One region of the Paenibacillus sp. LS-5 genome, then DNA from elsewhere that is predicted to be linked to it. Evidence: riboswitches for the same ligand, from Rfam matches in the RefSeq annotation. Region 1 holds a riboswitch; the other holds the start of a gene.

Region 1 (10,143 bases):
CTACACCGGCTATTACTGATCCGACAACTGAGAGCATCCGGAACATCGAGCAGCGCGGATATGCCGCCGGGCTGAAGCTGCTGCGGGCACAGGTACGCCATCTCGGAACTGAACAGAACCTGGAAATCCTGAAATCCATATATGAATATTTGAAGACACGCATAGATATGCAGTTCAAAACTGAGGTTCAAGATATCATAACCGCTAAAGAAGAGGGCAAACACCGGATTACAGGCATTGTGCTGAAGAGTGGCGAAAGCTATGAGGCGGGTAAGGTGATGATCGCCCCGGGGCGTGATGGTTCGGCGTGGCTGACGGATGTACTGAAGAAGCGCCGGCTTAAGATGTACAACAATCAGGTCGATGTCGGTGTAAGAGTGGAAACGTCGGACGTCGTAATGCGGGAAATTAATGAGCATCTCTATGAAGGAAAGTTCATCTTCAATACCTCTGTAGGCACACGTGTCCGTACATTCTGCAGTAATCCTTCCGGTCATGTTGTCGTGGAAAATCATAGCGGAGTAATGGCGGCCAACGGGCATTCCTATAAGGACCCTGCGCTGGGCTCAATGAATACCAACTTTGCGCTGCTGGTCTCGCATACCTTTACGGAGCCTTTTGATAAGCCGAACGAATATGCGCGGGAGATTTGCAAGCGGGCCAACGACCTGTCCAGCGGCGGTGTCATTGTCCAGAAATATGGGGATATTCTGCGCGGACGGCGCTCCACCGAAACCCGGATTAAGGAAGGATTCCTGGAACCTACGCTGAAGGAAGCAGTACCTGGTGACCTCGGTCTGGTGCTTCCGTATACAACGATGAAGAGTCTGATTGAAATGGTAGAGGCCTTAGAGAAAGTCACCCCGGGTATTGCCTCTGAGCATACGCTCTTCTACGGCGTGGAAGCGAAGTTCTATTCAGCCCGGCCGAAATTAACAGAGAAGCTGGAAACAGAAATTTCCGGCCTCTACTGCGGCGGTGACGGAGCAGGCATCACCCGCGGATTGGCCCAGGCCGGAGCGGCCGGGGTCTGGATTGCCCGCGGTATGCTGGAGTAAGATCGGGTCTTAATTATAGATCGAAAGTAACCATCATAAGAAGAGCTGCCTCATGCACAAGTAATTGGCGATGAGGCAGCTCTTTTTTTGGGGATACCAGAACGCTCGCTGGCGAGAGTAATCGTGGGGTGGCAGGTAGCGGCCGGAAGCCAGGGGGAAGGTTGATTAATCCTGTATGGGAAGGATTTGAAGCTGATTCCAGATCTGCTGCCAGTTCTTCTTGGCGATCCGGGTCTCATAGATCGGATGCAGCTCCCGGTTGGCCCTGAAATGCGGGGAGGGTCGGACGATCATATGGATCACATCCGAGACTCCATACGGTGCGGCCAGCCTAAGCTCCCCGTGTTCATCCATAGCAAGACCCAGCGCGGTCGCTGTCTCGGGGAATTTGGACATGCCGTCCGTGGAGGAGGTGTATGGGGGGAGGGAGTTCACGCTATGCATTCTCGCCTGATTTTTGACCGACCAGGGAATCGAAGAATGCATACTCCGCAGCTTCTCTTCCCAGTCCTTCTCGACTTCCTCCCGGGTGTCGTCCGGGTCGTAGTAGATCACATCCACATCCGCTAAGGGTGTTCTCTCTGCAAAGTTATGCTGCATATCCCAGACCTTGGAGCGGACGAATCCGGCACATACCCAGGAGTCCGTTAGTTGCAGCTCCCTTACAGCCGCCAAAATATCCATCATCCAGTGATCTTCTTTCACCGCCTGCAGCAAATCCTCTTCATGATGTATCCGCAGCATCAGCACCTCCATGAATTTCATACCTTACTTTCATTATAGGCTTTATATAAGCAGAACTCACTGTACAAGATCATAAGCTGGCCCATCAAGCAGAATAATTTGAAAAACCCCAAAATGAACCCGACCCACGCTTAGGTGGAGGAGAAACGGTTCATTTGGGGACGGGGACTCGTTCGGTAAATGGGCTTATAGCGGATATAGCGATAAGAAAAGAGGCATACATGGACTGAAGCTGTCCATGTATGCCTCTTCGATAGGAGATGATTATGCTTGCCGGGTATCTGATTGAAGACTAGCCTTCCAGCAGCAGCGACTCAGGATCTTCCAGCAGCTCTTTGACCTTGACTAGGAAGCTTACGGCTTCCGAGCCGTCCACGATGCGGTGATCGTAGGACAGTGCGATGTACATCATCGGACGGTTGGCGCTTCTTTCTTCGTCCAGGGCGATTGGACGGAGCTGGATCTTATGCATGCCGAGAATACCAACCTGCGGTGTATTGAGGATCGGTGTCGACATCAGCGAGCCGAATACCCCGCCGTTGGTGATTGTGAAGGTGCCGCCCTGCAGCTCTGGCAGGCTTAGCGTATTCGTGCGGGCCTTGGAAGCCAGCTCACCGATCTTCCGTTCAATTTCCGGGAAGCTGAGCCGGTCCGCATCGCGGACGACCGGCACAACGAGGCCTTCTTTGGCAGACACGGCAATGCCGATGTCATAGTATTTCTTGATCAGGAGATCCTCGCCGTCGATCTCTGCGTTCAGCAGCGGGTAGGCCTTGAGTGCGCCGATCACCGCTTTGGTGAAGAAGGACATGAAGCCGAGTCCGACATCATGCTTCTCTTTGAAGGCATCCTTGCGGCGCTTGCGGATGTCGAGGATCGCGGTCATGTCCACCTCGTTGAAGGTGGTCAGCATAGCCGCTGTATGCTGCGCCTCGACGAGGCGGCTTGCGATCGTCAGCCGTCTGCGCGACATGCGCTTGCGCTCGACGGCTTTGCCATCCTCCTGCGGCGCAGAGCTTGCCGCCGCAGGCTTCACCGGCGCAGGCGTGGCCGCCGCTGCCGGAGCGCTTGGCGCAGCGGCCTCCGGCCCGGCTGCGCCATGGCCCTTCACATCGGCCGTAGCGATCCGGCCGATGGGGTCGCGGGCGCTGACCTCGCCGAGGTCGATGCCCCGCTCCCGCGCAAGCTTGCGCGCCCCCGGCGAAGCCAGGGCCGCAGAGCTTGCCGCCGCTGCTTCCGGTGCGGCGGGAATGGCTGGCGCCGTGGCCTGCGGTGCGGCGGCGACCGGAGCTTCGCTGCCTGCAGCAGGAGCCTCCGGCTTGCCGGCCGCAGTGTTCTGCGGCGCATCGGCGCCTGCCGTGCCGGCGCCGATGATGCCGATCGCTTCGCCGACGGCTACATTCTCGCCGGCCTGGCGCAGAATGGAGGAGATGACGCCGTCCTCCTCCGCACTGATCTCCAGGTTGACCTTGTCAGTCTCCAGCTCAGCCAGCACATCCCCCTGGCCGACCGTATCGCCCTCTTTTACCAGCCATTTGTAAATGGTTCCTTCGGAAATAGATTCGCCCAAATCGGGTACTTTAATTTCGGACACAGGCCCTTACCTCCCCAAATAGTATAGTTTACGTTATCGTGACACCGTCCTCTATCTGGAGGACGGTACAGCCGCTTGTACTTGCGAATTCAATTTCAGGGCTTCTGTTACTATACGGCGCTGCTCAAAAGTATGCACATCGGCATAACCGCTGGCCGGGCTGGAACGCTCCGGACGGCCGATATACTGAACCTTGACGTTCTGCGGGGCGATAGCCCGCAGCCGGGGCTCAGCATAACTCCAGCCGCCCATGTTCTTTGGTTCTTCCTGAAGCCACACGATCTCGGTAAGGGAACCCATCGAGCTTAAGTGTGCCGCCAGTTCCCGTTCGGGGAACGGATAGAGCTGCTCCAGACGGAGGATATGCAGCCAGGACCAATCCTGATCCTTGGCAGCTTCCAGCTCGGTCTGCAGATCAAGGGTCACCTTGCCGCTGCACACGACCAGCCGTTTGATCTCTCCCGGGCTACCGCCAAGAAGCGGCTCGGGCAGTACAGGCTGGAATCCGCCGGAGGCCAGCTCAGCTCCAGCGGAGGTGCTGCGCGGGTTACGGATCAGGCTCTTCGGAGCCATGATCACGAGCGGACGGGCATCGCCCTTGCCGCACAAGGCAGCCTGGCGGCGCAGAAGGTGGAAATACTGCGCAGCGGAGCTAAGGTTCGCCACGGTCCAGTTCTCCTCAGCAGAGAGCTGCAAGAACCGTTCCAGCCGGCCGCTGGAGTGCTCAGGGCCTTGCCCTTCATAACCATGCGGCAGCAGAATCGTCAGATTGCTGCGCTGTGTCCATTTTGCGCGTCCGGCAGCAATGAACTGGTCAATGATAACCTGGGCAGCATTGGCGAAGTCACCATACTGTGCTTCCCAGATTACGAAGGTTTCTGGCGCGAATACATTGTAGCCATATTCGTAGCCAAGTACCGAGGCTTCCGAGAGGGGACTGTTATACACCCCGAAGGAGGCCTTGGAATCACTGAGCTGGTGGAGCGGAGAGAACAGCGCGCCGGTCTCGCTGTCGTGCAGCACCAGATGGCGGTGGGCAAAGGTCCCGCGCTGGGAATCCTGACCGCTCAGGCGGATCGGTGTTCCATCCTTCAGGATGGTGGCGAATGCCAGGGTTTCGGCCAGTGCCCAGTCCACCCGTTCCCCGTCATTCAGCGCATCCTTGCGGCGCTGCAGAATCCGCTCCAGCTTCGGATAGACCTTGAAGCCGTCCGGTACGGTCAGCAACTCACGGTTGATCTGCTGGAGCGATTCCAGCTGTACCGCGGTAGATTGCGGCTGGGTTACCTCCGTCTCAAGCGGCACAGAGTTCTTGGCTTCACCGTTCTTGCGCTTGCCCTCCTTCATCAGATCGAAGGCTTCCTGCAGCACTTTCTCGGCATCCGTGTTCATCTGGTTCACATCATCTGCTGTAATGAGCTTCTCCCGCTGCAGGCGCTCTGCATAGACACGGTAGACGGTCGGATGGTTCCGCACTCTGCCATATACGATCGGCTGAGTGGTCTCTGGATCATCCATCTCATTATGGCCGTGGCGGCGGTATCCGATCAGATCGATTACGAAATCCTTTTTGAACTGGTTGCGGTAGGCACAGGCCAAGCGGACAGCCGAGATGCAGGCTTCCGGATCATCGGCGTTGACGTGAACCACAGGAATTTCATAGCCTTTGGCAAGGTCGCTGGCATAATGGGTGGAGCGGGAATCTTCACTCTCGGTAGTGAAGCCAATCCGGTTGTTGACGATAATATGCACCGTACCACCGTTGGAGTACCCTTTGAGCTTGCCGATATTGAGCGTTTCCGCAACAATTCCTTCACCCGGAAATGCGGCATCCCCGTGCATCAGCACGGCCATGGCCTTGTTCGTGTCGAGCTGCGGCAAACCCGCAGATTTCCGGTCTTCCTGGGCTGCACGGGTGAATCCTTCAACGACAGGATTGACGAATTCCAGATGGCTCGGGTTATTGGCCAGGGTGATACGTGTCCGGACAGTCTCGCCTTCGCGTACGGCACGGTCAGCACCCAGATGGTATTTCACATCGCCGGTCCAGCCATAGTTAATCCCCATGGAGCCTTCAGAAGGGAAGAGCTCCTTGTTCGGGGAGTGATGGAATTCCGAGAAAATAATATCATAAGGTTTGCCGAGTATATGAGCCAGCACATTCAGACGCCCGCGGTGGGCCATACCCATTAGAATATGCTCTGCGCCATCATGCGCTGCGGCACGGACAATCTCGTCCAGCATGGGCACCAGCGCGTCATTGCCTTCCAGGCTGAAGCGTTTCTGGCCGACAAAAGTCTTATGCAGGAAGGTTTCGAACTGCTCCACCTGGATCAGACGGTTCAACAGTTCCTTGCGTTCGGTATTATTCAGTGGAGCAGGAGAGCTGGTGGATTCCGCCTGGCTGTTCAGCCAGCGAAGCTCCTGTTCGTCATGCACATGTCCGAACTCGTAGGCAATAGTCTGCGTATACGCCTGACGCATCCGGTGAACGGCATCCCACGCGGTATGGACATCCGGCGGTGAATTCTCCCAGATCAGCGAAGCAGGCAAGGCAATCAGGTCCTCGCGGGTCAGATCATAAGTCTCATAATCCAGCCACTTCGCCATGGGGTTGTTCCCCTGCTCCAGCGGATCGATATTGGCGGCCATATGGCCATATATACGAATATTGGTGATTAGCTTGGAAGCTCGTACGGCCTTTCGAAGCCACTCGGTGCCTCCCGAAAGAGCAGGCTGCGGGTCCGCAGCGGTATCCGGAGCGAGCGGAGGAGGGCCGGATATAGTGAATAAATCGCGGTAATGATGTTCTACGGATGATGGATCATGAACAAATTGCTCATATTTCTCTTGAATGTAGCCCAGATTGGGGCCGTGATACTTACTCCAAATGGATTCGTTATAGGGCTCTTTTACTGCCATGAATACATCCTCCTAACGGATGAACTCCACGTGCCGCATGTGGCTTGAGCGATGGGTGGAGCTGCGATGTTTGCGGTTTCATTCCTCATCTTATTGTGCTACTTTCAAGGCATGTAATCAATTCATACTTTCGGGGAATCCGTTCGCAAAACGGCATGATTCAGTCCATGAATGATGAAAAAGAGATATCGGTTGCCAGAAGGTGGTTCTGAATCGAACTCTACGGTAATAATTACCCATGTATAACCGTATATGCTCCTAAAACTCTTTCTAAAGTCATAGCTCTTGGACAAATCCCAGCAAAAAAACTATTCTTTTGCACTACTTACACTAAAAAAATTCCCAGAAATCGACACACTTTTCTTGTAAGATATTATATAATGTAGTTGCGGATAACGGTTTCATTTATTTCTAACCAGATCCTTTCATGTAAAGGATCCAGTAAAGGGTAAACCTGCTGAAAGGCAGGGACACAAAGTCTCGGGTCTAATGTAGAATTCTCTATCTACTACGACGGCTGGACTGCCTGGGGACGCAAATATTCTAGGAGGAGATATCTTGGAAAAGTCCAACCAGGGAAATGACGGAGAACTGCTGATGGGTGATCTGGATCTAGAATGGGTGTATTTGCTGATGTCGGCGAAGAAGGCAGGCATTGATGCGGATGAAATCCGCCGGTTTTTAAGAGAAAAGTCAGCGTTGCAGGCGATGTAGGGGCGTTCACTTTGCGGGAATACATACAGAAAAGGGCATAGCGGTCATACGCTGTGCCCTTTTCTGTATCGTTTACGAACAAACGGCCATTATTGATCCTTTTGCTCCAGACGCCATTTTTGATAATCTAGGAACTCTTTGAATTCCCGCTTGCTTATACCGGAAGCCATGGCTTCCTGAACGAGCCGGAACCATTCGCCATCAAGTAGGGATTCGTCAGTTTCTGAAGGGTCGCCGTAGAGCAGGCTGTGAATAGACACCTGGAGCGCATCGGCGATTTTTTCGATAAATTGAATTGAGGGGTTGGATTGAATATTTCTTTCTACATTGCTTAAGTATGATTTTGCCACATCTGCCTTGTCCGCCAATTCGGATAAAGACCAGCCTTTTTCCAGACGGAGCTCGTGGATGCGACTTCCCATATTATCCGGCACGATTGCAACGCCCCTCCGTACTTTTTGTTAAAATATGAGGATTAGGTTCTGCACCATCATCATCCTTATATTTCTCGCTGAAACGGACCCCTGAAGCAATACGGGGTATTGCTGCTTCGGAATTATACGCTTGTAAAGGAATGCGCAGCCGTTTCCACTTGTCAGTATAACAAATTTCCGTAAAATGGACAAAAATCAACGTAATAAGGGGCAAAAGCAGCCTATTCTGCTCCGGAACCGGAATCAGAACAGGCTGCTTTCAGATTGCAGTCGGCTGTGGATTAATAATCTTTTTTAGGGCCTTGCTTCGCTTCGAAGTTCCAAGTCAGTTTCAGCTTATCCTTCTGGAAGTAATTCTGTACTTCACCGTTATCTACGAACTCGAACTTAACCGTAAAGCTATCGCTGCTATTGGCTTTGATACCATCGGCTTCTGTCCAGATCTGATCCAGGCCGGTATTGTTTACAAGATCAGGGGTTTGGCTCTTCAGGGCATCCAGTGTGGTTTCGTACACGACAACTTCCGGTGTGAGAATTGTTCCTTTATCATTGTTCTTCAGGAATTTGACCTTGATGAATTTGCTGAGATCTACACCGTTGTTGTCACCGAGGGTATCGGTAACCTCTGTGGTAGTTTTGAGCAGAATAGAGCCGATATCAAGGGTTCCGTCATTTTTGAGCTTGAAGGATCTGGTTACAGTATCACCCGGTTTCAGGTTAGGGATATCTACGATGACGGAGGGATCCGAGTTCAGATCCAGTGTGCCGGCCGCAAAGGTTGCTGTACTTGTAGCGGTGTCACTGAAATATGCAAAGGTACCTCCCCCAATCAAAGACAAACCGAGTGCTGCCGACGCCATACCAAAACCCAATGTTTTTTTGATACCCATATTCATATTCCTCCTTTGATTTGTGAAGCGAATGATAAATGTATATATTGTATCTTCCGTTTCGTAAGCGGAAGCGGACAACCGGATCAGGGCTGTGTGTCAGTTCCCGGAGGTGTCTCCAGAAGTGGGGTGTTCTTTTTCTCAAGAGCCGTAAGAGCTTTCCATGAGCTGTAGAGCGCATAGAGCAGGAGCAGTAATCCAGGTACGATCATCAGAACCACACTGCCTGCTTTGGAGGCTGCGAAATTCATGGCATATCCTATATAAGGAACGGTAACACCGGTGTACTCGGCCACGATATTTCCGGAACTTACGGGTGTCATATCCGCAGCGTCATTATTATCGCCTTTTGTATGATAGATGACCTCGCCGTTAGCATTCTTGGCTGAAGCATCCACAATACGGTGAGTGATCAGAATATTGCCCTCGCTAAGAAAGGTAATGACATCCCCTTTTTTGAACCGGGTCATATCTCCTCCGGGCTTCAGGGCGACAATGGATCCGGTTTGAATACCAGGCTCCATTGAACCGGAAAGCACCGATTTTATCTCATATCCAAAAAGGGTGGGTTCGCCTCCCGAGGCCCTGGACACTACAACAGCTGCTAGCAGTACCACAAAGATCAAAATCATCAATGCGGATAATATCTGGCTGATTATTTTTTTGATAAGCATGTCAGTCTCCACCTTTATTGAGTTGTGGCTCCGAAGGTGATGCAGTCTTTTGCGGACCTGTCATCGGAGACTCTGTTGCCTGGGGTTGTTCGGAAGGTATCTCTACCACATCCCCATCCAAAGGGGTAATCTGGTCGCCCGCAGTAGGTGCCGGAGTGGCGCTGGCTTCAGGTTCCTTAACGGTTTCAGGCTTAGGAGAGGCCTCAGGTGTAGGAGTAGCTTTCGGCTCAGGTGTAGGTGATGCTTCCGGTTTGGAAGAGGCTTCCGCTTTGGCCTTCTCTTCGTCTTCCTTCTGCTGTTTCTCGAGGGCTGCCTTGGATTCTTCCTCCAGCTTGGCCTTATCCAGTTCTTCCTGGCGGGCCTTCTCGATCTCTTCAAGCCGCTTGACGCGGGTCTGGCTGATCAACTGCTGCTGCTGCTCCAGTCCTGATATGCTAGCTGTTGTCGTCTCAATTGCACTGTTCAGCTCTGCCTCCAGCTTGTCATAGGCAGACATCAGCTCTATGGATAACTCTTCCTTTGGCTGGTTGAAAGCAGTCAGGATTGGAAAGAGCTCTGACGGTTCTTCCAGGCTGGAATTGAATGGGTTGTAGACAGCTTCATTAACCGTTAAGGGTAATGGAGTATTGCGGTTCTGGATGGACTCGAGATAACGAAGGATTGCCGCTATGGAAGCCGTAAAGGATTCGGAGAGCACGCCGCTTTGACTAAGGCTGTTCTGCATTTCGTCAAAAAATTGCTTATCCCTGATTTCCATACAATTGGGATCGAGCTCGATCATATATCCTCCAATCTGTGCCACAACTGCAGCAGCAGCGCTGATCTCTGCGTGAATCCCGTTCCAAATCTCACGGTTGGCGGCCTGCTGCCCCTCGATAGCACTCCGTTCAGATTGAAGATCAGTAACCTGCTTTGAAATTTCGTTCTCCGCCAGATCAAGTTCTTCCAAAGACATAGACTCGATTCCAGACAGGCCTGTTAAGCCGGATGGGGAACTGTAACCTTTCAAAGTTGCTTTTAGAGCTTCAGCAGCCTGGAGATGTTCTTCCAATTCATTGAGCAGCTGCTTGATGGAATCCGGGAACACACTACAAAAACCAATGGTGCTGACTG
Region 2 (20,999 bases), on a different contig from region 1:
GCCTTACTTCACACTTGGTGAAAAGCTGGGCAGCTTCGCCACCCAGCTTACCGATGGCGCGATCCGCGAAATCCAAGTGGAGTATGCCGGTGATCTCTCCGATGTAGATACACAGCCCCTAACCCGCTATATAGTCAAAGGGGTACTTTCCCGTCACTTTGGAACGGATGTGAACATCGTTAATTCGATGCATCTGGCCAAAACCCATGACGTGAATGTTGTTGCAACACAGGCATCCAAGACGAAGGGTTTCACCAACCTCATCACCGTTACACTGAAAGCCGATCCTGATGAAGAGCGTCTGGTGGCAGGAACACTGTTACAGGGTTATGGGGAACGAATCGTACAGGTTAACAAGTTCCCGGTCGATATCGCTCCAGAAGGCCATCAGATTGTGATTTCACATAACGATAAACCGGGTATCATCGGTGCTGTCGGTACATTGCTTGGGGAAAATGACGTCAATATCGCCTCCATGCAGGTAGGACGTAAAATCGTTGGTGGTGCAGCGATCATGCTGCTTACCGTCGATAAGGCGGTTCCTCAGGCCGTTCTGGTGAAGCTGGCAGGACTGCCAGAGATCAATACTGCGGAAGAAATCATTTTACTGTAAAAAGTCTCTGAATAGACGCTCTTTGGAACGCTTGCATACGCCTGCTGTTCCAAGGAGCGTTTTTCTATTTCGGTCGTTGCCTGTGAGCCGGATGAACTAGTGATAACAAACTTGTCTATTTGTAAGAATGATTACATTATATGAAGCAACGCTTTCAATATTAATGCCCGAAAGACCTATAAGAGCATTTTTATGTCAGTTCTTACAATAGACCTCCCCCATGAAAACGCCTATAATATTACAATAACCAACATTATTTTAGGGGGAACTTTTTATGATGGAATGGATGAACAAGCTTCCGTTAAAACAGAGAATTATTGCCGGTTGTTACCTGGTTGCCGCTTTATTCGCTGTCCCTGTATTAATCATGTTTATAGCAATGGGCAAGATGCTTATCGGCATTATCATGGTAGTGGTCTTGGCTGGACTGACTCTCCCTCTCGCACGCTTTATTGAGAGAACGCTTACATCCTCTTTTGACGACATTTCCAACGTAACTCATACGATTGCCAAAGGGGATTTTACAACCCGGGCAGATGAGAACGGTTCCATGGGTGAGGTCAGCCGTTCCTTTAATATAATGATCGACAAGCTAAAAAAAATCCTTACCGAAGCCTCACAGATTACCCGTCAGGTTATGGATGCCAGCCGCGGGATTGAAGACAAGAATCAAAATCTGAAGATTGTAATGGCCCAGGTCTCCTCCTCTTCCAACGAGCTGGCTCTTGGCGCCAATGAAATCTCCGTAGACATTGCCGAAATGACTGAATCTATCAAGGACATCGAAACCAAGGTTTCGAATTATACTAGCTCTACTAAAGAAATGAATAGACGTTCCGTACATACGCTGGAATTAGTGGAGAAAGGCCGCCTATCTGTTGATACTCAAGCAGAAGGCATGCGTAAAAATATACAAGCTACCCAGAAAGTCGCCGACACGATCGAAGCCTTATCACATAATGCCCAGGGGATCACGATGATCACCAAAACCATTACAGAAATCGCCGAGCAGACCAACCTGCTTTCACTCAATGCATCGATCGAAGCTGCACGCGCCGGTGAACATGGCCGAGGCTTCGCTGTGGTGGCCCAAGAAGTACGAAAGCTTGCCGAAGAATCCACAGCCTCTACCAAAGAAGTATTCAGTCTGGTACGCAGCATTGAGAGCGATATCAAACAAGCGATCGAGAATATTGCTATCAATGAGGAAGTCGTACAAGTGCAAAATGAAATGATCCTTGAAACGGCTAATATTTTTGCCCAGATTGTCCAAAGCGTCCAGTACATAACCGAACAAATTGCTTCTTTTTCCTCCGAGAGCGACCTGATGCTGGAAAGTGCCCTGAAAATTTCCGGAGCAATCGAAAATATTTCTGCGATTACTGAAGAAACTGCGGCAGGAACCCAGGAGGTGTCGGCAGCAATGAACGAACAAATTAATGCGCTGCAATCCGTTGCCGAAGAAACCGAAAAAATGACCCAAGCTGTATTCCAACTCCAGAAAACGATCCATATTTTCAAATTCTAATTCCTTTCCACTTGTGCCGCTTCTAATGAAGCGGTATTTTTTTGTTCACAAAATGCTCGATGTTGATTTCATAAAAATCAGTTTTTTGACAGCAGTTCGAACCGGTAATGGTTTTGCACTTCCTTACACAGGTTTTAGTGAAAGCTACAAATCTGTAAAGAGTTGGATCCAAACGACATCTCGTTCTTAAGTCTTATTAAACTATTAACAATGAGACTCCGCCTAATCATTTCAGTCCATAAAGCCTTATCCCGATAATTAATTAGTTCTATAAACCTACACTCATTTAATTCTGATTTTCTATCACAATTTGTATTTTTAAGATTTTCTTAAATTTTATTTTAGGATAGTTTCCGATTACCTACTCTCTCTTGCACTACATTTTACAATTCACATGGATTGTAAATTTCGTCAAAAACTGAGTTTTTCGGGACAAATATATTGACAAAAGAGGAGTCAGAAATATATTGTAAAGTAAAATTATACATTTTTTATTACCACATATCGGCAAAATTCTCCGAAAGGGAATGACGCAAAGCCATGGATCTACAGTCTCATTTTTATGGGACCATGACAGCCAGGTTGCTGAACAACCGAACGTTAGGGAAACCTCGTTCTTAATGGTTATTCAATGCAGCCGGCCTGTACTCTCTTGAGTACAGGTTTTCTATTTTACTAAATATAAAACATTGGGTGGGTGGATTCTCTGAAAACAGTCGCAGATTATATGGCTGAGGCACTAAAAAACCTTGGTGTAACACATTCTTTTGGCATAATCGGCAAGTCTATTTGTCCTGTAGTTCTGAAAATGGTTGACTATGGGATTGAATTTATTCCCGGTAGACATGAAGCGAGCTCCGGGTTCGAAGCAGCAGGCTATGCTCTTAAAACTGGCAGACTAGGTGTGGCTTTTGGGACCTCCGGTCCAGGAGGAACTAATCTTCTTACTGCAGCAGCACATGCTAAGGCGAATAATCTGCCAGTGCTGTTCATTACAGGACATCAATCTATCAAGGAACTGGGAATCCCCCAGTGCCAGGATTCTTCTTCCTATCTGGCCGATCTGGCGGACATGTTCAAACCCGCTACACTCTTCAGTAAGCTAGTGGAACGCGGCGATCATTTCGGCACCCTTTTTAATCATGCCGTTTCCATTGCCTTGGGCGGACAGCGTGGACCGGTCCATTTGTGCATCCCGTTTGATGTTCAAACAGAAATGTTGGAAGAATGCCGGATAGTGATCCCTGAGCGCGAACATCTTGTTAATACCGCTAATTTTGAACGTGTAATTTCAGCAATCAATGCTTCCAGTCATCCGCTGATTATTGCAGGCAAAGGGGTTAACCGTTCTCTTGCACACCAAGAGCTCATTCAGCTGGCAGAAACCTTTAACATCCCTGTCGTTACTTCACCAGGTGGCAAAGGTGCAGTTCCTTGGGACCACCCGTTGTATCATGGACCGATTGGTGTTGGCGGATGCAAGCATGGTGATGATCTATTGAACCGCAGTGATCTGTACATTGTGCTTGGTTCACGACTGAGTGATATGACCATATGCAATCTAAAGGCTGAAAACCACCCGAAAACACTGATCCAATTTGATGTAGATCCTACCTTTGTAGGGAAAATCCTAACTTCAGAGACCCTCTCAATCGGCGGAGATTTGCGCGACAATTTAGCTTATTATCTTCAAATTTTAGATACTGCTGCTATAAAAAAACACGTAACAGAAGCCGATGTTCATTATGTGGAAGAGCTGCCTGTTCTCTCCAAGCTGTCTCTCGCCTCAGTTATGAGCACCTTAAGCGATTTGATACCTTACAACAACACTGTGTTTGTGGATGACGGCAGCCATGGCTTTAACGCCGTGAAATGGTACAACGTGAAAAAACCAGGCAGCTTTGTCTTTGATGCTTATTTTGCCTGCATGGGCAACTCTATTGGCATGGCGATTGGTGCTAAGGTGGCAGCCCCTGAAGAAACGATCGTATGCATTACCGGGGATGGCTGCTTCATGATGCTCGGTACGGAAATCAACACCGCAGTGTGCAAGAATATTCCGGTAATCTTCATCGTGGTGAACAACATGCAGCTGGATATGGCGCTTAAAGGTATGCAAAAGACAACAGGCAGAATCGATGGTACGATCTTCGAAGTACCTATGGATGCCGTGAAATTCGCTGAATCCCTTGGAGCCACAGGCTACAAATGCGAGACTGCAGAACAATTCAACGATGCAATCCAAGCCGCAGTCGCATCGAACCGTGTAGCGGTCATTGAATTGCTGACCGACCGTGATGAAGTGCCTCCAACAGCTCATCGTGTGTTGAATCTCAATTAAAATTACAGCGACGTCAAGAATCATTTCTCTCATGATAGATCCTTGACGCTCATCAGAATGCAGGAGGCTTGTCCGTGGAAAACAACATTAACAGTGGACTTAAACATTTTTCCAACCTATCCGGGGACTATGGTGCCAAGGCGCTTGCGCCTATTAAGGAGCATTTTCCCGAACTGGCCGAGTACATCATGGGCAACGCCTACGGCGACATTTTTCAACGCACAACGATTGGTTCTGACTGGAAGGAAATCGCCGTCATATCGTCTTTGATTACTATGGGCCAATTCGAGCAGCTTGGAGTCCATTATGTGATGGCGCTCAGCGTCGGAATGACTGTGGATCAGATCAAAGGCATCTTACTGCATTTGGTGCCGGTAATCGGTGCTCCAAGAGTCATTTCAGCTTTTAATGTGCTGCTTGCAACCCTTGAAGAAATCCAATAATTGCTTTGTAAACAATTTTATACAAAGTTCGACTTTTTTCTTGCAAATATGTTAAAAATATGATTCTATTAGAGGGAAAATGTCCCAAAATTAAGTATTCATGTCGAAATAAGGCGTGGGATTATAGGTTTCGGGATTTATTCTGTTATACACATTTATTTTTTGGGAGAGATGAGCAAATGGGTAAATTTATTTTGAAAACCGATTCTGTAAACAAAGTCATTAATATTGAATTAGAAGGAACCTTCTCCAATGAGGATGGTCTCAAATCGATTCAAGCTTACCAGCAGACCATTAACCCTATTACGCCTTCAGAATACGCGCTGCAAATTGACTGCAGAAAGCTGAATGTTACTTCTCCTGATGTTGTGCCTTTGCTTGAAGGCTGCTTCATTATGTTCAAATCGGATGGTTTTGAAAAAGTAAACATGACTCTTGAAAACAACCCCATTCTAAAAATGCAGCTCGCGCGTCTGGGCCGCAAGGCTGGACTTGAAAACTTGGAGATCACTTCAACTGTTTAATCATAAATATTGTTCATCGCCAGCAACTCGAACGAGGGCTGACAAGCAAGTCTAGTACGAAGTTGGAGACGGGAAGAAGCGCTCATAAACTTTTAGGAGGATTACCATGGCCGGGATACGAATTAAGGATATTGATATCTATCATCCAAGCAAAAAGATTGGCAACGACTTTTTCATACAGCATTTTGACGAAAAAGGTATTGATATCCGTGGACTCCTGACAGCACTTGGCCGTGAAAACCGCTATAGCATCGACAGCAATGAAGAGAATTCTCTGACCATGGCTTTCGAAGCAGCAAGCAACGTTCTGGACAAGACCGGGCTTACCGGGGCTGACATCGACCTGATTGCATATGCCAGTCAGACTCCTGAATACATCTTCCCGACGAACTCACTCATGATTCACCGTTTAATCGGTGGCGCATCCCACGCGATCTGCATCGATAGCAATGCCAACTGTGCGGGTATGACCGCCTCGGTAGAACAGGTAAGCCGTCAAATGATGGCCAACCCAAGAATCCGACGTGCACTGGTAATCGGTTCAGACCACGTTGCTCCGCATGCGGATAAAAACGATCCTGTCTACTATGCCAACTTTGGTGATGCTGCTGCTGCCGTTATTCTGGAGCGGGATGAGAACTCCGTAGGCTTCATTGATTCTATTTACCAGACTGACACTTGTGTCTATGGCAACTCGATGTTTCCTGCAGAAGGTTTAGCTAACCTCGGACGTGGTGGTGTAGGTGCCGGAGAGTTCAATGTGAAGTTCATACCTTTCGACGACTCCATTTGTGTGGATGCTGCCTCTGAATCAATCAATACATTGCTAAGCAATAATGAGATTGCTCCCGAGTCCATCAAAGCTGCCTGCTTCTCACAGCTGTCCCTCCCTAATATTCGCGCCGTATCCGACAAAACAGGCATCGACAACGATGTAGCGGTCTACATCGGCGATGAATTCGGCTATACTTCGACAAGCAGTCCTTTTGTAGCCCTGCACAAAGCAGTGACTACTGGAATGATTGAACGCGGTGACAAAATCCTCTTCTGGACCGTTGGCGCAGGCTGGCAGAACGTAGCTTTTGTAATGGAATACTAAGCCCTCATTCGTGTGGATACCAAAAATGGCCCGTAAGCAGATTCTCTGCTTGCGGGCCATTTGCTATAAGTTCACATATAAATTCAGTACCTCAGCTCAGTGAGCTTTCCTATCTGCATTAACGGTGCCCTTCGTGCTTCTCCCAGCCCATCGTTCGCGATACAGCATCCTGCCAGGCATGGTAGCGGAGTTCCCGTTCTGCTGACTCCATGGAAGGGGAGAATACTTTCTCAGCCTTATTGAAGCTCTCAAGCTGTTCCCTGCTCCAAATTCCTGAAGTCAGACCGGCCAGCAGTGCTGCTCCAAGTGCTGTAGTCTCTGCATACATGGTACGTGTAACCTCACTACCGAGAATGTCCGCTTGAAATTGCATGAGCAGATCATTGCGCACTGCGCCGCCATCAACCATAAGTCCTGTGAGCGGCATACCTGCATCCTTTTCCATAGCACCGATTACATCTCTTGTCTGAAATGCAAGAGACTCCAGGGTGGCCCGGACCAGATGGCCTGCCGTAGTGCCCCGCGTCAGACCGAAGACCGCCCCGCGGGCATACATGTCCCAGTAAGGTGCTCCAAGTCCTGTAAAGGCAGGAACTACTACAACGCCTTCACTATCCTCTACTTCACCGGCTTTTCCCTCTGAGTCAGCAGGAGCTTCAATCAGTCCCAGCCCTTCATGCAGCCATTGTACCGCCGCTCCGGCTACGAACACACTACCTTCTAGTGCATAATACAATTCATCTCCCATGCCCCAGGCCACTGTTGTCAGCAGTCCATGGCTGGAGACTACAGCCTCGGTCCCGGTATTCATGAGGATAAAACAGCCGGTACCATAAGTATTCTTGGCACTGCCTGCTTCAAGACAGGTATGTCCGAATAAAGCAGCCTGCTGATCCCCAAGCACAGAACGAATCGGAATCTGAGCTCCAAACCATTTACTGCTGGCTGCTCCGAATTCCCCCCCAGACATTCTGACTTCAGGCAGTATCGAACGCGGTATCCTAAGCTCCGCAATCAATTGTTCATCCCATGTCCGCTCATGCAGGTTATAGAGCATGGTGCGGGAGGCATTCGTCACATCTGTTGCATGCACAGCTCCTCCTGTAAGCTTCCAGATCAGCCAGGAGTCAATTGTTCCTCCCAGCAGTTCACCTCTCTCCGCGCGCTCACGCGCCCCAGGAACATGATCCAGAATCCAGGCCAGCTTGGTTGCTGAGAAGTACGCATCCACTACAAGACCGGTCTTGGAAGCAATCACATCTGTAAGTCCGCGCCGCTTCAATTCCTCGCACTGCTCGGCTGTACGGCGGTCTTGCCAGACGATAGCCGGATAAATAGGCTTCCCACTGGCTTTCTCCCAGATCAGAGCGGTCTCCCTCTGGTTGGTAATCCCAATAGCCGATATTTCATCAGCGGGCCTCCCGCTGCCTCTTATAGCCTCTTTGGCTGCCGCCAGCTGTGTTTCCCAGATTTGATTCGGATCATGCTCCACCCAGCCGGGCCGGGGAAAAGACTGGCTTATCTCATACTGCCCCTGTGAGATCATTCCTGCTTCATAATCAAAGAGGATCGCACGTGAGCTTGTAGTTCCTTGGTCTAAGGATAAAATCATCAATATATGCCTCCTAAAACTGGCTTCGTAAGCATAGTGGTATGTTCCACGATGAACAAGATTAATGTGGTGATTTCAACAAAAAGCACCTCTGCGGTCAGAGGCGCTGTCATACATTGTCTTGGGTTTACTGTTTTTCGACAGGGAGCCTGAGAATGAACTCAGTTCCTTCTCCCAGCTTGCTGGAAGCTGTGATGGTCCCGTGATGCGACTCGACAATATTCTTGACAATCGCGAGTCCAAGCCCGGTTCCCCCAGATTCTCCCCGCACGCGGGCTTTGTCCGCTTTGTAGAAACGCTCAAAAATATATGGAAGGTCCTCCGGAGCAATACCAGCCCCTTCATCGCTTATAACAATTTCCAGATAACGGCGGCCTTCAAGAACAATAGAGCCGGTCAGAATCTTGATGTGCTTGTCTGCAGGCGTATGCCGAAACGCATTGTCAAGCAGATTGGTTAGCACCTGCTCCAGCTTGTCTTCGTCCGCCGCTTTGAGTAGGGGCATATCGCTCCCGAAGTTCAATTCGAGCTGAATTCCCCGCTCCTTGGCCCGGACAGAAAATTTGCGGTAGACCCGTTCCAGAAGTACCTCCATATTCACAGGCACTTTCATCATATCCGTGTGTCCTGCTTCCATACGGGCAAGATCCAGCAGATCCTTCACCAGCCGACCCATCCGCAGTGATTCATCATGAATAACTTGAACCAGCTCGCTGCTCTCTTCAGGTGAAGAAGCCATGCCATCCAGCAAAGCTTCGCTGTAACCCTGCATCATGGACAAGGGTGTTCGGATCTCGTGCGAGACATTGGCGACGAAATCCCGGCGCATCTTCTCAAGCTTCACCTCTTCGGTCACATCACGCAATACAGCCACTGCACCGCGAATGGTATCATCCGAGTATAGCGGAGCCATATGAACAGACCAGACTCCTTGACGTACATGCACTTGGGAGCGTTGATCCCCTCCCTGGCTGAGTGTACTAAAGAATAAGGGCCGCAAGGGAGGTGGCACCTCGCTGTCAGCCACATCCTGGGGATAGAGCTCGGAGTCACTCTCCAATTCCCAGCTAAGGTCGCTCCACGTCTCCAGCAGCGCCTGACCATGAGGATTAGTTAAAATGATCTTCCCTTCAACATCAAAGGTTAGGACCGCATCGCTCATGCTGCGCAGAACACTGGACAGATGACCCTTCTCATGATTCAGACTGCGAATATTTTCTTCCAGCTCTTCTGCCATATGATTGAAGGAGGTGGCCAACTGGCCGATTTCATCACTGGTCACCAGTGTGAGTCTCGTCCCATATTCACCCCGGCGGATGTTATTCGCCGCTTCAATGACCTGCTGCATCGGCTGTGTGATCTTGGTGAACAGGAACAAAGCAAAAAAAGTCGTTAAGGAAAATCCTATCATACAGACATAAGTGAATAAGCGTTTGATCGCCCCGGAATTGGCGAAGTTGCTGTCGATATAGGGCAGCAGAAACAACCCCAGTGTGATAAGCACGACAGCAACCAGACAGATAATCGTGATCCACAGCTTCCCGACAAGACTTCTCCAGAATTTCACTTATTTTGGTACCTCTAACTTGTAGCCTACTCCCCATACTGTGGTAATCATCGCTGCCGATTCCGGTGATACTTTATTGAGCTTCTCACGAAGTCTTTTGACATGTGTATCCACTGTACGTAAATCCCCGAAGAATTCGTAATTCCACACATCCTTCAGCAACTCTTCACGCGAGAACACCTTGTCCGGTGAAATAGCCAAATAATGAAGCAGCTCATACTCTTTCGGAGTAAGGCTTACTTCCTGGCCCCCGGCGGTTACACGGTGTGCATCATGTTCAATGATGAGATGGGGAAATACAATATTGTTGCTGGAATTACTCTCTTTGGACAAAAAGGCTGTCGCAGAAGAGCGGCGCATAATCGCTTTTACCCGGTAGATCACTTCACGGGGACTAAACGGTTTGACGACATAATCGTCCGCGCCCATCTCGAAGCCCTGCACCCGGTTGATCTCCTCACCTTTGGCTGTTAGCATCAAAACGGGGGTCGATTTGACCCCTCTTAGCCTATTCAGTACTTCAATGCCATCGATTCCCGGCAGCATCACGTCCAGCAGAATGAGGCCATAATCATTAGCCGTTGCTTTGCGAAGTGCGATCTCTCCGTCTTCAGCTTCATCAATCTCGTAACCTTCTTTTTCAAGATACATCTTGAGCAGGCGGCGAATGCGCTCTTCGTCATCCACCACCAGTATTCTGTTCAAATGCTCTGCCATTTCACAACAACCCCTTCATCAATTACAGTACAACGTTACCCTTAGGTATAAGTGCCTCTTCGGCAGATTGTAGATTCAGTCTGTTCCGGCATAGGAATGAAGTCCGGCAATCACCAGATTCACTCCAACCAGGGTAAACATTACGACCAAAAAGCCGAGTACGGCGAGCCATGCAGATTTGCGTCCCTGCCATCCGCGGGCGAGCCGCAAATGCAGGTAGGCGCTGTAGAACAGCCAAGTGACCAGTGACCAGACTTCCTTGGGGTCCCATCCCCAAAACCGGCCCCAGGCCACTTGTGCCCATATCATTGCAAAAATCAAAGCCCCCAGTGTAAAGATCGGGAAGCCGATGGCAATTGCCCTGTACGTAATTTCATCGAGGTCATTCTCATCAATTCCATCCAGAACCGGATGAATCGCTCTGCCCAGCGGTTTGCGGGCAGCCAGACGCAGAATTCCATATACAATCAAACCGGAAATCAGCGACCAGAGAACTGTGTTGAATTTACGTCCGGCATTGACACCATTCATCCAAGATGGCGCTTCAAAAAGCGGCTCTTTCATTCCAAGAAAGGGCTGGAAGCTCTCAATTTCGCTATGGTAAGGTGCCACGATGGGTGGCATTTTATAACTCACTTTCTCTATTGTACTATCTCCCTGCCCGGGGCTGTCAATCGTAACGTTAGAACGAACGAAAACCGTTTCGTATCCTGCACCCCGAAAAGCAAAAACCGATCCAAGAAACCCAATTATAACAATGATTGAGAACAGAGTAAATTCTACCAGACGCTGCTGCTTACGATCATCCTTCTCCTTGCCGGCAAAATTAACAGTATGAAGAAGATACATCAGCCCGGCGGCAAAACCTACGGCAAAAAAGGATTCGCCCAATGCGGCCAGCGTGACATGAATATTGAGATAAATCGATTTAAGCGAAGGGATGAGCGGCTGAACCTCTTGGGGAAATACTGCCGCATATGCCATAACTATGATCGAGATCGGTACCGCGAAGACTCCGAGAATAATTTTGCGGTAAATAGAGAAAATCACAGTAAAAGCTACCATGACCATCATGGATAAGAATGTCATGAATTCGTACATGTTGCTGACCGGAATATGCCCAGACCCGGCCCAGCGGGTGAAGAAATAGGCAAGATGACAAACCAGGCCCAAAGAGGATACGATAAAAGCAATCCTTCCCCAACGGGCAGTGTGCTCCTCCGGTTTCCTGCCGGACCATTTCCGGCCCATAATCGCAATAGTGTATAACATGAATGACCCGCTGTATAGAAAAAATGCGGCAATAAAGACGTCACTGCTGAAGTCGAGCAAGCTCATGTCATGCCTCCCCCGTTATCCAGAGATTTTTCATCCACGATCAGATCCGCTTTCGCCAGAATCGACACGATCTCGCGGCGGAAGCCGAACCAGTTCTTGTTCGTATGACCTCCGAGTACCAGCTCACCATGATCGATAGCCAGCCATATCCGCCGATGCTGCCAGTAGAAGCCAAGCACCAATCCAAGCATAACAATGCCCGCACCAATCCAGACAAAAGGCATAGCCCGGTCTACGCGCAGGTTCAGGTAAGCTGTTGATTCCGAGAAATCCACATCTCCCATGCTCCCTACTTCAAGCTCAAGGAACCGCCCGTTGCCGCCAAGCTTGTCATTAATGGCATTCATCTGGAACTTTTCTTTGTCCACCTGTTTTGGAAAATAGAAATACTGCTGCCCTCCGGCCGGCAGATCCGGTCCTGTAATGAGGAACAGGAAGGCTGGGGCATTCGGATTGGGGGATTTGGACACTGGCTGTCCTTCATCATTCAAACCGAAGTCCATATATTTCTCTTTGAGTTCCAGCGTATAGGGGCCAAGCTGAAATGTCCGCTGCGGATTTTTCATGTCCAGCTTGAACTTGCCATAGACCTCACCATTCTTAGAATTTATAAGTTCCGGCTGTACCGAACGCAGTACCGGGGTTAGATCATAGTCAAACTGATACGCTTTCAAACCTTTGTAGCTAAGCGGAGAATTCACCCGGATATCATGTCTGGCCACCTCGGTCAGCTTAGGCTCCTTGGAGGGGTCTGTACAGTCTGCAGTGCATTCGTAGAGAACAGCCTTAGTCTCGTAAAGTTTCGGAAGAACTTTGGTCCCGCGGAATTCCTTGGGCATTTCTTCCTCTGTATAGAACTCTACAGTAAACTTCTCGTTCTCGAGATAATAGGTAGTGTCTGGAATTCTTACTGCATCACCTTGCTGAAATGCCAAATGCTGATCCATATTCAGCCCCGGGAGACCTCTGGCCAATACTGCCAGTAAAAAAATAATCAGGCCAATATGTATGACATAAGGCCCCCAGCGGCTAAAACGGTGTTTCTCGGCGAGCAGTGCGCCTCCCTCTGTCCGGACACGGTAGCCCTTCTTCTGGAGCGGCTTCACCAGACTTCCGACCCAGACTTCAGGCTCTTCCTGCAGCTCAGTCACAAGCACCACCTTTTGACGGGTAAGAAACTGCCGGTGCTTGCGGATTTTTTGCCGCGTTAATGCCTTGTATAGAGGAAGCACACGGTCGAGGCTGCAGATAACCAGTGAGGCGCCAATGAGCACTAGCAGAGACACGAACCACCAGGATTCATAGGTGTGCGAAAGGCCGAGTTTATAGTAAATCTCCCCGGCTGTTCCGTACGTTTCTTGATAATAGGTTGATGCATCAATATTGAGAAAAGTGCTCTCCTGGGGAAATATCGTTCCCAGCATAGAACCCAGCAAAGTCAGAACTATCAGATAAATGGCGATCTTGACCGAGGAGAAAAAATTCCACACCAGGTCGATCACCCCGGGATTCACCCGCTGTGAACGCCGGGCTACACCGTCATATCGCATTTCCAGATTGCCTGCGGAGAGCTGTTCCTCTCCGTCGACCGGCTTGCCACAGGCCTCGCAAAGGACCGTACCTACCGGATTCTGATGGCCGCATTCACATTTGGTGTTGGTGATCATTGGGGTTCGCTGTTCCTTCACGGCTCCACCAGCTTCCTGATCTGATCGTCAAGTGTGCCAAGATCCAGCTGTCCGATGTGAATGCTGTCCACCCTGCCCTTGGTATTAATGAAGAAGGTGGTTGGAAGCGGTGACACACCATAGCTGCGGACGGCATCGCGGCTGCTGTCCATGACCACGGGAAAATTGATATTGACAAGCTTTACAAAATTCTCGACTGTCATCTGATCCTCACCGACATTTACGCCTACAACCACTACGCCCTGATCCTTCCACTTCTGCCATTGCGCCTGCAGTGCAGGCATCTCTTTGACACATGGGGCACACCAGGAACCCCAGAAATTAAGCACCACGGACTTGCCTTTGTATTCGCTAAGCGTATGAGTCAGGCCATCAAGCCCCAGCAGTTCAAAAGACGGAGCTTTGCCGCCTTCCTTGGGCTTCCCGTCTCCTCCAAATACCGAGGAACCGATTGCATAACCTCCAAGCAGGATGATTACAAACAGAATGATAATTTGAACCGGCTTTCTCGCTTTGCCCACACGCCAAGCCCCTTTCTGTGACGCAACTCATTATTTTAGTTGTTAGGTGTGAACATCCTATGAACATTATAACGAATATTGTCACAGTTTTAGGAGGGGAAATTGTGAACTTTATGTGTCTTTGCGGGTTGGGTTCGCTTTTAGCATCCCTGCCTTGGCAATTTGCTGAAGATGATTGATCTCATCCTTGGTCAAATGGCGGTATGAGCCTCGCTTGAGATTCTGCAGCAGGATATCCCCGAAGGAGATCCGCTTCAGCCGGATGACAGGATGGGACACCGCTTCGAACATGCGCCGTACCTGACGGTTGCGGCCTTCATGAATCGTAATGCTGATGACGGTTTCTTTGTTGGCTTCATCGATATCCTTGTATTCTACTTCTGCCGGTGCAGTCATACCGTCTTCCAGCTTGATGCCGGCTTTCAGCTTGTCCAGCGCGCTTCCATGCGGCACCCCTTTGACCGTGGCCAGATAAGTTTTGGGTACATGGTGCTTCGGATGGGTGAGCAGGTTGGCAAACTCTCCGTCATTCGTCAGCAGCAGCAGCCCTTCTGTATCATAATCCAGACGGCCTACAGGGTATACACGCTCTTTGATGCCTTTCAGGTAATCCGTTACCACTTTGCGTCCCTTGTCGTCGGAAGCGCTTGTAATCACACCTTTAGGCTTGTTGAACATAATATAGATTTTGTTCTCGCCCCGGATCAGTCTACCTGCGACCTTAATTATATCTGTTGCGGGGTCCACCTTCGTGCCAAGCGTAGTTACGAGTTCCCCGTTGACTTCCACTTTTCCGGCCAAAATCATTTCTTCACACTTGCGTCTCGACGCTACACCTGCCTGCGCCAATATTTTCTGTAATCTTTCCATTTTCGACTAGTCACCTCAGGTTAATGATAACCATCAGCGGGATAAATCACAAGTTCATTCCAAGGAAAAAATGCTCCCGGACAGGTTTTTGTGTGGGTTTCTACCATCAGCGGGTCAATTTGATAACGCGAAGCTAACTCCAAGATGAGCTTGCCGGCCGCAAACAGCTGAACTTCACGCTTAAGCACAGGCGGCAGCATATTCTCCTCACCGTAGTTACCCTCAAGGCAAACATGAATATACTCCGGGTCGGTGAGCAGCGGCGCGGCATAAATCGAACCATCTGCTCCTACCCAAAAGTCAAAGCCCTTGCCATTAATCGACGGACAGCGGGAATGATGCAGAATAAAGCCTTTGTACTCCATCTATTTCTGTCAGCTCCCTCCTGTATTGGTGCATTAGCATATGACACAAGGGGGAGCGGGGTGAGGCTGTGGACTAAAAACTTTGACCAGTTGACTAATTGTAACTCCAAGGTACGTTTGGACTTCCCGCCGCTGACGCTCCTACAGTTCCAAACTTCCTCTCCGTTACTCCGTCAAAGCAGCTAGGCACGTTCAAAGATAAAAGCCAAACAGCCCTCACCCGCACTTAAGGGGGAGGGTAGTGCGCAAATAAGAGCATTCCAGTGCGTAGCGAGCTGTATCCTCTACCGTTCGCAAGATAATGCTGCTCATGGAGCATGACATGATGTCCGCCAGCGATCCTCCACGGATATCCAGCAGCAGAGATCACCCAAACACCAGCAGACACACGGCAATTGCGGCAACAAAGCCGACGATATCGGAAAAAAGCCCAACCTTGAGGGCGTAACGCCCGTTGCGGATGCCTACGGCGCCGAAGTACACGGTCAGCACATACAGAGTAGTATCAGTGCTTCCCTGTATCGTAGAGGCAATCATACCGATTAGAGAATCGGGACCGTGAACACTAATAAGATCCGTGGTATACGCAAGTGAGCCGGTACCCGTAAGCGGACGCAATAAGCCGAGCGGCAATACTTCGGCAGGCACGCCCAAACCGTCAAGGGCAGGAGCGATGAAGCTCATGAGGAAGTCCAAGGCACCCGATGCACGAAAAACATTAATGGCAACAAGCATGCCGACAAGATGCGGAATGATTGCTATAGCGGTACCGAAGCCGTCCTTAGCCCCTTCGACAAAGGATTCATAGACTGGAACCTTACGTGTGAATGCGTATAGTGGAATAAAGGTAATCATGACCGGAATTGCCCAGGCCGAGATAAGGCTGATTAGCTGAAACAAGGCAGGCTCACCCTTTCAGGGAAGTATGCGGCAGCGCAGAATGAACTGGCTTTACGGCAGGCGGCGGCCCGGGTGGCCTGCGGAGGAGTGCCAGGCGGCGGCACAACCTGTCTGCAGCAATAGCCGCCAACGTCGCTACCGCAGTTGCCGCCAGTGTGGTGCCGACGATAGCCGCAGGATCTGCCGATCCATAGTTCAGCCGGATGGCAATCAGCGTTGCCGGGATCAGGGTAATGCTGGCGGTGTTCAGCGCGAGCAGTGTACACATTGCCGGAGTCGCAGTCTCCTTGTCCGGATTCAGGGTCTGCAGCTCCTGCATCGCCTTGATCCCCATTGGTGTCGCTGCATTGCCGAGACCGAGCAGATTGGCACTCATATTAGATAGGATGTAGCCGATGGCGGGGTGACCCTTCGGCACATCAGGGAACAGATAAGAAACAAGCGGGCCCAGCACTTTGGCAATTTTTTTGAGCAGGCCCGCATCTTCGGCAACCCGCATGATCCCCATCCAGAACACCAGGACACTGATTAGGCCAAAACTGACAGTGACCCCGTTTTTTGCTCCGTCAAAGACAGCAGCCGTGAAAGCGTCCATGCGGCCGTTCACAGCCGCAAATACAAAGCCGATGAGGATCATCCCCAGCCAAATTCCATTAATCATGTGATTCCCTCCCCATTCTATGCCGCCTTCGGTTCACTTCCCTGTCTCACCCATTTGAAAAAGAGCCCGCAGTGCGCTGCCGAATGCCTGCAGCCAATGATGCACCGGATACGCTGCTGCTCCTGCCGATCCGTATTTTTTATAATAGGGGGATTGCTCTGGCGGCAGCTGATCCGGCGGATAGACTGGAACACGTCCTATCTCCTTGCCGCCAAGCTGCAGTACCAGGATTCCTTTGAGTCCAAAGCCAGTGTTGCTTCGCGTCTTTTTCGGCTCAGCCGCCTTTATCTCCGGATTAAGTACAAGCCTGGTAACAAGCCGCACTTCCTCGCCCTGGCCTAGAGGGTACGAAAATGACCGGCCTGTCACGTAACCATACCCGCTAATTCCTTCTCCCCGTTCAACGAGCCGCTTGAGCGGATAATGATTGAACCCGAAATCCAGCAGCGCCGCATGATCATTCCAATCATCCCCATCATTCAGCGTAACAGCGACCAGTTGCTGGCCCCCCCGGGTAGCGGAGCTAACGAGGCAGCGGAGTGCTTTTTTGGTATATCCCGTCTTCACCCCGTCTGCCCCCTCATACAAGCGCAGCATTTTATTCTTGTTATGCCATTTGTAGTCCCATTTCTCATACGGATTATCAGCCGTTTTCTCCTGGGTTTTGACAATCTTCTTAAATACCGGATTATGCATCGCATAGGCTGTGAGTACAGCCAGATCATTCGCGCTGGAATAATGGCCTTCCGCATCCAGTCCATGGGGATTGGCAAAATGGGTATTCCGAAGCCCCAGCTCTTCCGCTTTGGCATTCATCAGATAGACGAAGCCCTCTTCCGTTCCTCCCACATGCTCCGCGATTGCTGTTGCCGCATCATTTCCCGAGCGCAGCATCAGCCCGTACAGCATATCCTCCAAAGTCATTTCTTCTCCTTGTTTCAAATACAGAGAGGAACCCTCTTTGGCGAAGGCATTCCTGCCCACCTTGACCTTGGAGAGCAGATCCCCATGTTCTATGGCCACAAGAGCAGTCATGATCTTGGTCAGGCTGGCAATCAGCATAGGCTCGTCCCCACGGCTGCTGTACAGCATCCTGCCCGATTCTACATCAATCAGCGCTGCAGCTCTGGCATGGGTGGAGATGGTGCTATTCTCGGCTTGAATGATAGGCTGTGGAGCTATACAGAGCAGCAGAGCACATATTAAAATGATCAGCGGCGATTTAAGATTTGGTGTATTCATGTTCATCCTCCGGCTTCTTATCAGTTCGCTTGTATAGTACAAGTGTATGCAGGGCAAGGGACAGGTATGTCCTTCTTTATCATCAACAAAAAGGGACACCGCCGTCTAAGCGATATCCCCTTGGCTGCTATTCCGTTGTCATAATGAACCTGTACAACTAGTGTGTCGAAGGATCCGAAGTGACCGTCTCGTGCTTGATCACTTCTTTTTTGACCACCGGGTTTCCTACCACTTCTGCACCTACAGGAGTACCATTTTGTGAGCCATTCTGGAACATAGTTTGAATTTTGTCAATGAGCCCCGGGGTGGCATCGATAATTTTTTCAAACAAATGGGTTTGATTATCCAGTGGTACAATGTGCACACCTTCTCTGCCGACTACGAGAAAAGCAATCGGGCGAATCGATACCCCGCCGCCGCTACCGCCGCCGAACGGAAGCATTTTGACACCGGACCCTGTACCATTCACACTCGGAGCATCATCTTCCACGCGGAAATCACTGCCGCCTGCGGCAAAGCCGAAGGCTACTTTACTAATAGGCAGAATCACGCTGCCATCAGGTGTTTCTACCGGATCGCCAACAATCGTATTGACATCCACCATGCCTTTAATATTTTCCATAGCGGTCTGCATGAGACCTTGAATCGGGTGATCTGACATCTAAGTACTCCTCCTCTGCGTTCTGAAAAGATAAGGGAAATGCCTACTCTTGTAACAGTTTGCTCATATACCGGGTATGATATGTACAGCAGATGATAATAAAAATACGGAGGCAATCAAAAAGCTTCTGGTGATCTGTCCAGATCTAGCCTTCGCCAATTCGCCTCACATAAAATCCGCCGGAGAGGCCAAAATGATGCCTAAGCAGAAAAATCTGTCTATGGAGGCTGAGTGATGATTTTCACAAAAATTTGGCAAGCGGATATGGAAGGCAGCGGCGTGATGCCTCTGGTAAAAGGCTTAAGTGATGGGCAAAAGGATCCGCACAAGGGGTATGTGGTCGTAGATATGAATCCTATGCCGGAGCAGTATGCGGATAAAGGAAAGGAGTGGAGTGACGGAGATCAGATCAAAATCTTCAAGGAGGTCGTCATCCCAAGCGGCAAAAGGCTGTCCTACGATCTGTTCATGCAGCTTCATAATAGTTATGAACAGAATGTTAAGCAGAGTGATTCGGCCTCATCCGGAAACTCGAGAGAAATCAATGAGTTCCTTGAATATGCAGCCGTTACGGCACCTATGCGCCTTGCCCGCAAATACGCTGAGGATTATCATCATATCCGCGCCGGCTGTTCCAAGGAAGACTGGATCGATACGCTCCGCTTGATCTGGTTCAAAGCAGACAAACCGAACCGCCCTACCTACTTTGAGCAGGTTTATATCGGAGAAAGGGCAAGCAGCCGCGAAATATGGGGAGAACATCATTTTTGGTACCCTTATTCTATAAACAAAGGTCCTGCTCTGTCCCTGGAAAATGCGAATTCCAAAGTCTTTGTTAAGCATATTGAAGTTGGCCGGACCGGAAAAAGCAATCTGGCAGAGATCATTACGCTAACCTATACTCTGGAAGAGAAGATGGATAAAGGCAGCAACATAGAACAAGTCAGAGAACTAGGCGGACTGTTAGTAGGGATAAGTGCAGAAGGCCTAATGGCCCTGGGAACCGTTGCCTATCTGGACGGACGGGAGCAAATTCCTATGGAGCTTAACGGAGAAGCTTTTGAATTAATGATGTACAGAACAGAGGATGCTGCTAACAATCCACAGGTCTTCTTCCTCAAGTCCAAGTCCCCGGCGCTTATATAAACCGCAATATAACATTAGAAGACAGGACGCAAGTAACTACAGCGCCACTGTCTTTTTTATTGTCCGCTATTCGGATTTCCCCATGGGACTTTGAGTTTTGCGGCTTAACAGTTCCCTCCAGCGGCGCAGACCGCCTTCCACTTTGGATATGCGCCGCAGAAGCACTATCCCTGCAAAAAAAGCATAGCCTGCAGACAGCTTTCCGACACATACTGCTTCGGTGGAGAAGCACAGCTCATCCCGGAAAACCGGAGCAACAAACAGCTTTGGGGCCTTTTTCAGCCGGACCAGACTGGACAACCAGCCTGCAATCGTCCACTTCAGTCCCCAAAGTGCACCCACTGCCGTCGCCGTCCCAGCCGCATCCCCCAGTGAGAAATCAGTGGACCAGTCAAACTTCGTGATCTGGAGATGGGACATCGTATTTCTCAGCCATTTCTTCAGACCATATGTCGCCTTAAGCGCCTTACGGATATTCTGCAGCCATTCGGTAACCAGTTCTTTGTCGATTTGCTCTTCTTCGTCTTTATCTGTACGGACCGGTGCGATGCCGCTCTCTTCCAGCTTGACTTTGATACCCTTCTCCATCCCCTGAAACACCAGCGCAGGCAATTCATAGTGAAATTTGACCAAGCCAAAGACGGCTTTGATATCCAGTTCTAATCGGTCATCTGTTCCCAGCCTGCACAACCGGAAATGAAAATGTATGTATGAAGTCAATATCAGAAGCAGCAGTCCAATCACAAGCAGCAGCAGCGCGAGGGATATTGCCAGCCATAACGTCACGAAAGTAACCTCCATGCAACCCTATATTAGGAGCCTTTGGTTTAGTATGGCTATTTGACCTGGAATAAATTCCATACTCCGACAAAAAAGCCCCATAACCTCCTTCATGCGGTGATTCCGCATTATGTCGGGGGATATTAGGGCTATGCTAATTCATAAAAGTATGGTTGCATTATGCCTGTTCCGTATCCTCAAAACTCATCTGGCTATCCAGCTTGCTGAACAGGAGCTGCGTCTCCTCTTCCAGATCGTCGGAGGAACCATCGAAACTTGAAGGCTCCGGCAGTTCCTTCAGGTCCGCCAGGCCAAAGCTCTCGAGGAACGATTTAGTTGTTCCGTAGAGAATGGGACGGCCCACTGCCTCTGCACGCCCCACC

Evidence for each region. Region 1 has a riboswitch for cyclic di-GMP ahead of AC0MA3_RS21375 (anti-repressor SinI family protein). Riboswitches for the same ligand answer to the same signal wherever they lie in the genome.
Region 2: linked by a shared signal. The riboswitch ahead of AC0MA3_RS18510 (thiamine pyrophosphate-binding protein) and the one ahead of AC0MA3_RS21375 (anti-repressor SinI family protein) in region 1 are both predicted to bind cyclic di-GMP.

What each region holds. Positions count from the first base shown of each region.
Region 1 is NZ_JBWAVA010000017.1:59,295-69,437, reverse strand. It holds gene AC0MA3_RS21395 (NAD(P)/FAD-dependent oxidoreductase) at 1-1,058, shown strand, start outside; gene AC0MA3_RS21390 (nucleotidyltransferase family protein) at 1,224-1,823, opposite strand; gene odhB (2-oxoglutarate dehydrogenase complex dihydrolipoyllysine-residue succinyltransferase) at 2,095-3,396, opposite strand; gene AC0MA3_RS21380 (2-oxoglutarate dehydrogenase E1 component) at 3,448-6,318, opposite strand; cyclic di-GMP riboswitch class I at 6,756-6,848, shown strand; gene AC0MA3_RS21375 (anti-repressor SinI family protein) at 6,877-7,032, shown strand; gene AC0MA3_RS21370 (helix-turn-helix domain-containing protein) at 7,122-7,454, opposite strand; gene AC0MA3_RS21365 (TasA family protein) at 7,748-8,356, opposite strand; gene sipW (signal peptidase I SipW) at 8,443-9,030, opposite strand; gene AC0MA3_RS21355 (hypothetical protein) at 9,032-10,143, opposite strand, start outside.
Region 2 is NZ_JBWAVA010000013.1:71,150-92,148, reverse strand. It holds gene serA (phosphoglycerate dehydrogenase) at 1-613, shown strand, start outside; gene AC0MA3_RS18515 (methyl-accepting chemotaxis protein) at 891-2,141, shown strand; cyclic di-GMP riboswitch class I at 2,638-2,731, shown strand; gene AC0MA3_RS18510 (thiamine pyrophosphate-binding protein) at 2,839-4,482, shown strand; gene AC0MA3_RS18505 (carboxymuconolactone decarboxylase family protein) at 4,557-4,925, shown strand; gene AC0MA3_RS18500 (hypothetical protein) at 5,105-5,449, shown strand; gene AC0MA3_RS18495 (3-oxoacyl-[acyl-carrier-protein] synthase III C-terminal domain-containing protein) at 5,556-6,548, shown strand; gene glpK (glycerol kinase GlpK) at 6,667-8,160, opposite strand; gene AC0MA3_RS18485 (HAMP domain-containing sensor histidine kinase) at 8,288-9,727, opposite strand; gene AC0MA3_RS18480 (response regulator transcription factor) at 9,728-10,444, opposite strand; gene ccsA (cytochrome c biogenesis protein CcsA) at 10,520-11,782, opposite strand; gene resB (cytochrome c biogenesis protein ResB) at 11,779-13,449, opposite strand; gene AC0MA3_RS18465 (redoxin domain-containing protein) at 13,467-13,991, opposite strand; gene AC0MA3_RS18460 (pseudouridine synthase) at 14,103-14,861, opposite strand; gene AC0MA3_RS18455 (peptidoglycan recognition protein family protein) at 14,882-15,226, opposite strand; gene AC0MA3_RS18450 (spore maturation protein) at 15,593-16,081, opposite strand; gene AC0MA3_RS18445 (nucleoside recognition domain-containing protein) at 16,134-16,787, opposite strand; gene AC0MA3_RS18440 (D-alanyl-D-alanine carboxypeptidase family protein) at 16,821-18,035, opposite strand; gene ytfJ (GerW family sporulation protein) at 18,187-18,690, opposite strand; gene AC0MA3_RS18430 (hypothetical protein) at 18,925-19,836, shown strand; gene AC0MA3_RS18425 (DUF2953 domain-containing protein) at 19,903-20,622, opposite strand; gene scpB (SMC-Scp complex subunit ScpB) at 20,795-20,999, opposite strand, start outside.